DNA from 2 places in the Mesorhizobium sp. M0047 genome. Region 1 is predicted to be linked to the other one. Evidence: riboswitches for the same ligand, from Rfam matches in the RefSeq annotation. Region 1 holds a riboswitch; the other holds the start of a gene.
The links. A riboswitch is a leader RNA that binds a small molecule or an ion and turns the genes downstream of it on or off. The one in region 1 is predicted to bind S-adenosylmethionine.
Positions count from the first base shown of each region.

Region 2: another riboswitch for S-adenosylmethionine. It lies ahead of metX (homoserine O-acetyltransferase MetX); the one in region 1 lies ahead of NKJ89_RS07885 (O-succinylhomoserine sulfhydrylase).

Region 1 covers NZ_JAMYUW010000006.1:125,854-129,256, forward strand. Annotated here, with positions in the region: gene NKJ89_RS07875 (ABC transporter substrate-binding protein) at 1-551, opposite strand, end outside; gene NKJ89_RS07880 (2'-deoxycytidine 5'-triphosphate deaminase) at 651-1,745, opposite strand; SAM riboswitch at 1,828-1,905, shown strand; gene NKJ89_RS07885 (O-succinylhomoserine sulfhydrylase) at 1,963-3,150, shown strand; gene NKJ89_RS07890 (ceramide glucosyltransferase) at 3,165-3,403, opposite strand, start outside.
Region 2 covers NZ_JAMYUW010000017.1:4,941-8,343, forward strand. Annotated here, with positions in the region: gene metW (methionine biosynthesis protein MetW) at 1-334, opposite strand, end outside; gene metX (homoserine O-acetyltransferase MetX) at 393-1,562, opposite strand; SAM riboswitch at 1,675-1,752, opposite strand; gene hisC (histidinol-phosphate transaminase) at 1,890-2,999, shown strand; gene NKJ89_RS17780 (prephenate/arogenate dehydrogenase family protein) at 3,006-3,403, shown strand, end outside.

The DNA of each region.
Region 1 (3,403 bases):
ACGGCGTCAAGCCGGCCGTTGGTCAGGTCGGTGATCGCTTCTTCCTGGGTCGGGTAGAGTTTGGCCTCGGCGCCCGCTTTGCCATAGGTATTCTGGGCATAGTCGGCCTGCGTGGTCGAGGCCTGGGCGCCGACTGTCTTGCCTGCAAGGGCCGCCGGTTCGGTCGAGGTGAGGTCGCTGTCCTTCGGCGCCACCAGGGCGAGCGGTGTCGTGTAGTATTTGTTGGTGAAGGAGACCTGCTTCTTGCGCTCCTCGGTGATGCTCATCGAGGCGATAATGGCGTCGAACTTCTTCGCTTGCAGGGCTGGAATGATGCCATCCCAGTCCTGGGTGACGATTTCGCACTCGACCTTCATCTGCGCACACAGCGCGTTGGCGATGTCGATATCGAAGCCTTCGACTTTGCCATCCGAGGTGATGGTGTTGAATGGCGGATAGGCGCCCTCGGTGCCGATCTTGATTTTCTCAGCTGCCTGCACCGACAGAGAGCCAGCCGCCATCACCAGCATGGCAGCGCCTGCTGCCGATATGATCCATTTCGAAATCTGCATTTTCTTGGTTCCCCTTGAACGCCGCCAGCTTGACGACCAGAAAGGCAGCCAAGCATGGCGAGGCAGCGCAGGCAAGTATTTTGCCTGGGGGTAATGGGTTCAGCGCGCGGGGCGGAAATGCTTGGACAGCTTCAAACCCTGCGCCTGGTAGTTGGAGCCGAGATCGGTGCCATAGAGCGCCTGCGGCCGCTTCAGCATGTGCTCGTAGACCAGCCGGCCGACGATCTGGCCATGGTCGAGGATGAACGGCACTTCGTGGCTGCGCACTTCGAGCACCGCCCGGCTGCCGGTGCCACCGGACGCCGAATGGCCGAAGCCCGGATCGAAGAAGCCGGCGTAGTGGACGCGGAATTCGCCGACCAGCGGATCGAAGGGCGTCATCTCGGCGGCGTAGAGCGGTGGCACATGCACCGCTTCCTGGCTCACAAGAATGTAGAATTCATCGGGGTCGAGCACCAGTTCGCCAGCGCCGCTCTTGTGGATCGGCTCCCAGAAGTCGACGACTTCCTGCGCAGCGCGCTTGTCGACATCGACGAGACCGGTGTGATGCTTGCCGCGATAGCCGACCAGACCGCTTTGATCGCCGTTCAGGTCGATCGACAGCGCGATGCCGCCGCCGGAAATGTTGGGCGGCTCCGTCGCGACCAATATCTGCGCGCGATGCAACTGATGCAGTTCGGCTTCCGACAGCAGCGCATTGCCGGTGCGGAAGCGGATCTGCGACAGTCGCGAACCGGTGCGCGCGACGATCGGGAAGGTGCGCGGGCTGACCTCGAGAAAGAGCGGGCCATGATAGCCGGCGGCGATCTTGTCGAACTCGTGGCCGCGATCAGTCATGACACGGGTAAAGATGTCGAGCCGCCCGGTCGAGCTCTTGGGATTGGCCGAGGCCGAAATGTTGGCTGGCAATGCCAGGCTTTCGAGCAAGGGCACGATATAGACGCAGCCGGTCTCCAGCACCGCGCCCTCGGTCAGATTGATCTCATGCAGCTTCAGCCGGTCGAGCTTTTCCGAAACCTTGTGGTTGGGACCTGGCAGGAAGGAGGCACGCACCCGCCAGGCCTTGTCGCCGAGCCGGAGATCAAGACTGGCCGGCTGGATCTGGTCGGCATCGAGCGCACGCGCCGACTTCAGCGCGCCGGACTGGAAGAGCGCCGAAATGTCCTGATCGGGAAGAATGCCTGTTTGCCGCAAAGCTGACTCCGCTGCAACGCCGCTGGTACAAACCTCTTAATCAAGCCGGCAATTGACGCAAGCGTGGCGCGGGTCTAAAGGGTCGTTATCCCGTGGTGATTTGGCCGGTCGGCTTGCAGCCACGTTAAACAAGTCGCTAAAGGACCGTCGGGCCGCAAGGCCGTATGGACCGGTTGCGACTTTCGCGGCCGGTTTTTTTGTGTCTGGAAGAAGAGCGATGAGCACCAACAAGCGCAACTGGAAGCCTCAAACGGCACTCGTTCACAGCGGAACGCTGCGTTCCGGTTTCGGCGAAACGTCGGAAGCGATTTACCTCACCCAGGGCTACGTCTATCAAACGGCGCAGGCCGCCGAAGCCCGTTTCAAGGGTGAGGAGCCGGGCTTCATCTATTCGCGCTACGCCAATCCGACCGTCGACATGTTCGAAAAGCGCATGTGCGCGCTCGAGGGCGCCGAGGACGCCCGCGCCACCGCCTCCGGTATGGCTGCGGTAACGGCAGCGCTTTTGTGCAGCGCCAAGGCCGGCGACCATATCGTGGCGGCCCGTGCACTGTTCGGCTCCTGCCGCTGGGTGGTCGAGACGCTGGCGCCAAGATACGGCATCGAGGCGACGCTGGTTGACGGCACCGACGTCGCCAATTGGGAAAAGGCGGTCAAGCCGAACACCAAGCTGTTCTTTCTGGAAAGCCCGACCAACCCGACGCTGGAAGTGGTCGATATCGCCGCGGTTGCCTCGCTCGCCAATTCGATCGGCGCCAGGCTGATCGTCGACAACGTCTTTGCCACGCCCTTGCAACAGAAGCCCTTGCAACTCGGCGCCCACATCGTCGTCTATTCGGCGACCAAGCACATTGACGGCCAGGGGCGCTGTCTCGGCGGCGTCATCCTGTCGGACAAGAAGTGGATCGACGAGAACCTGCATGACTATTTCCGCCACACCGGGCCCAGCCTGTCGCCCTTCAACGCCTGGACGCTGCTAAAGGGCCTGGAGACGCTACCGCTGCGCGTGCGCCAGCAGACGGAAAGCGCCGGCAAGATCGCGGATTTCCTGGCCGAGCGGCCGGAAATCGCCCGCGTCATCTATCCCGGCCGCGCCGATCACCCACAGGCTGATGTCGTAAAGAAGCAGATGTCGGGTGGCTCGACGCTGATCTGCCTGGATGTCAAAGGCGGCAAGCAGGCGGCCTTCGCCTTGCAGAACGCGCTCGATATCGTGCTGATCTCCAACAATCTCGGCGATGCCAAGAGCCTGATCACCCATCCGGCGACGACAACTCACAAGAACCTGAGCGATGAGGCGCGCGCCGAACTCGGCATCGGGCCGGGCACGCTCAGACTGTCGGTTGGCCTGGAAGACACCGAAGATCTGCTTGAGGATATCGCGCAGGCGCTGAAGGCCAAATAGCAAGCCTTTGGCTTTCAGGCGCCGGATGGCGTCTCTTCCAGCTTGGCCGCCTTGGTGCCGATGGTCATCGCATTGCCGCGCCACTCGACGGCACCGCCGAGCCAGCCGCGCGCCCACATCGCAGGCAGGATCAGGTCGCGCGTTACCATCGCCGCGACCATGCGTGGCGACAGGCACCAGCCCTTTGACCAGGCCAGGACGCACTCGGGAAGGTAGAAGGCCGCCAGCACGGCAATGGCGGTTGCCCAGGGGC
Region 2 (3,403 bases), on a different contig from region 1:
CGCGGTTGCCGATCCTGAGCAGTTCGTCGAGCACCAGCTTCGGGTTGCGGGTGGCCTGCAGCGTCTGCGACAGGACGACGAAGTCAAAGCCCTTGTCGGGATAGAATTCGAGATCCTTGTCGGCATCGCCCTGGATGACCGAGAGGCCGCGCGCCACGCATTCGTTGACGCCGCGCTGCGACAGCTCCAACCCACGGCCGTCGACCTGCTTGGTGTCCTGCAGCAATTCGAGCAGCGAGCCGTCGCCCGAACCGACATCGAGCACGCGGGACTGCGGCGGGATGAGATTGGCGACGACCTCGAGGTCGACGCGCTGGTCGCGATTGACACTCATGATGCCGCCTCCTGCGTGGAGCATGATCCTGGACAGACCAGTCCGCAACTTTCCAGGGTCATGCGCTGAGCCCTCTCGCCCGGGCCGCCGAGCCGATGAAGCCGTTGATGGCGGCAAACAGTTCCGGCTCGTCCAGCAGGAAGGCATCGTGGCCGCGATCGGTCTCTATCTCGACGAAGGACACCGAGGCGCCGGCGGCGTTCAGCGCATGCACGATCGAGCGGCTCTCCTCGGTCGGAAACAGCCAGTCCGACGTGAAGGACACCAGGCAGAAGCGGGTTTTGGTACCGGCAAAAGCGTCGGCCAACCGGCCGCCATGGTCGGCTGCGAGGTCGAAATAGTCCATCGACCGGGTCATGTAGAGGTAGGAATTGGCGTCGAAGCGATCGACGAAGGTCATGCCCTGGTGGCGCAGATAGCTCTCGATCTGAAAGTCGGCGTCGAAGCCGAAGGTCAGCGCTTCGCGATCCTGCAGATTGCGGCCGAATTTCCGGTGCAGCGCGGCCTCCGACAGATAGGTGATGTGGGCGGCCATGCGCGCCACCGCCAAGCCTTTTTCCGGGCGTTTGCCGTGCTCGAAATATTTGCCGCCATGCCAGTCCGGATCGGCCATGACAGCTTGCCGGCCGACCTCGTGGAATGCGATGTTCTGCGAAGAATGGCGCGCGCCTGTGGCGATCGGCAGCGCCGAGAAGACGCGCTCCGGATAGCTCGACGCCCATTCCAGCACCTGCATGCCACCCATCGAGCCGCCGAGCACGCAGAACAGCTTTTCGATGCCGAAATGGTCGATCAGCATCTGCTGCGCGCGCACCATGTCACGGATGGTGATGATCGGCAGGTCGAGCCCATAGGGCTTGCCGGTGGCGGGATTGGTCGAGGCCGGGCCTGTGGAACCAAGACAACCACCGATGACGTTCGAGCAGATGACGAAGAAGCGGCTGGTGTCGATGATCTTGCCGGGGCCGATCAGCACTTCCCACCAACCCGGCTTGCCGGTCACCGGATTGGTGCTGGCGACGTGCTGGTCGCCGGTCAGGGCATGGCAGACGAGGATCGCGTTGGAGCGGGCGTCGTTCAGCGTGCCATAGGTCTGGTAGGCGATCTGGAACGGCGACAGCAGCGTGCCGGCGTCGAGCTTGAGCGGCTTGTCAGGCCCAAAACGCAAAACCGGGCTCGACGGCTGGTCGGCCTCGTTGTTGGTTTTGCGAGCACGCAGAGCGGCCATTGCATCCATCTCACACCTTGATCCCTGCACCGTGCTTTTCGAAAATCGACGCCGATGCGGTGTCCGGCCGGCGCGGGCAATAAAAAACCGGCATTGCAGTCGCAAAGCCGGTTACAGGATGCAAACGGCCCTTTAGCAAGTTGTTTAACGTGGCTGCAAGCCGACCGGCCAAATCACCACGGTAGTTCGTACCCCTTCTAGGGCTGCGGCAGGCCGGCGTCAACGGCCAGCCATTGTCCGGAGGCGGTCACCTCTCGACATTGCGGGCCACGGCTTGTATTTCCGCTGCGGCTTCCCTGAGGAAGCGTTCTCGACGGATTTTGCGACATGAGCCAGACACCGGACAAGGCACGTCCAACCCCGCGCGCGGGCATCATGGACATCGACGCCTATGTGCCGGGCAAGAGCACGGCGCCTACCGGCGTCGCCAAGGTCTACAAGCTTTCGTCGAACGAGAACCCGCTCGGTCCCTCGCCAAAAGCGATCGAAGCCGCGCGCGAGATTGCCGGAAAGCTCGACGTCTATCCCGACGGCACCGCCAGGCGGCTGCGCGAAGCGATCGCCGAAGTGCACGGTCTCAACCCGGCCAACATCATCTGCTCGAACGGTTCCGACGAGATCCTCGGCCTGCTGGCGCAGACTTATCTGTCGCCCGGCGACGAGGCTGTCATCACCGAACACGCCTTCATGGTCTACAAGATCTACATCCAGTCGGCGGGTGCCGTTCCGGTGACGATCAAGGAAAAAGAGGAGCGCGCCGACATCGACGCCATCCTGGCCGCCATCACGCCACGCACCAAAATCGTGTTCCTTGCCAATCCCAACAACCCGACCGGCACCTATGTGCCGTTCCAGGAGGTGCGCCGGCTGCATTCCGGTTTGCCAAGGCACGTGCTTCTGGTGCTCGACGCGGCCTATGCAGAATATGTCCGCCGCAACGATTACGAAGCCGGCATCGAGCTGGTCGGCAGCGCCGAGAATGTGGTGATGACCCGTACTTTCTCGAAGATCGGCCTTGGTGGGGCGCGGATCGGCTGGATGTACGCGCCGATGCACATCGTCGACGCGATCAACCGCGTGCGTGGCCCCTTCAACGTCAATGCAACGGCGATCGAGGCCGGCATCGCGGCGATCCGCGACCGCGCCCATGTCGAGCGCAGCGTCGCGCACAACGAGACCTGGCTGGCATGGTTGAGCGAGGAGTTCACCAAGCTTGGGCTGCGGGTGACGCCCAGCGTTGGCAATTTCGTCCTTATTCATTTCCCTGACGACCAGAAACATTCGGCAGCGGCCGCGGACGACTACCTAACGGCACGCGGCTACATATTGCGGCGCGTTTCCGGCTACGGCTTTCCCAACGCGCTGCGCATGACCGTCGGCACCGAAGAGGCCAATCGCGGCGTTGTCGCCGCACTCACGACATTCCTGAAAAGCTAGAACACCATGACATCACCGATGTTTGAAAAGATCGCGCTGGTCGGCATCGGCCTGATCGGCTCGTCGCTGGCCCGCGTCATCCGCCGCGAGGGGCTGGCTGGCCGCGTAGCCATCTCGACCCGCAGTGCCGCGACGCTGGCGCGAGCGAAAGAACTTGGGCTCGGTGATTCCTACACCACCGATGCGAGCGAAGCGGTCCGGGATGCCGATCTGGTCATCGTCTCGGTGCCGGTCGGCTCGTCCGGCGCGATCGCCGAGGAAATTGCGTCTTCATTGAAGTCGGGCGCGATCCTCACCGATGTCGGCTCGACCAAGGCATCTGTCATCGCGCAGATGCAGCCTTATGTGCCAGCCGGCGTCCACTTTATTCCCGGTCATCCGCTGGCGGGCACAGAGAAATCCGG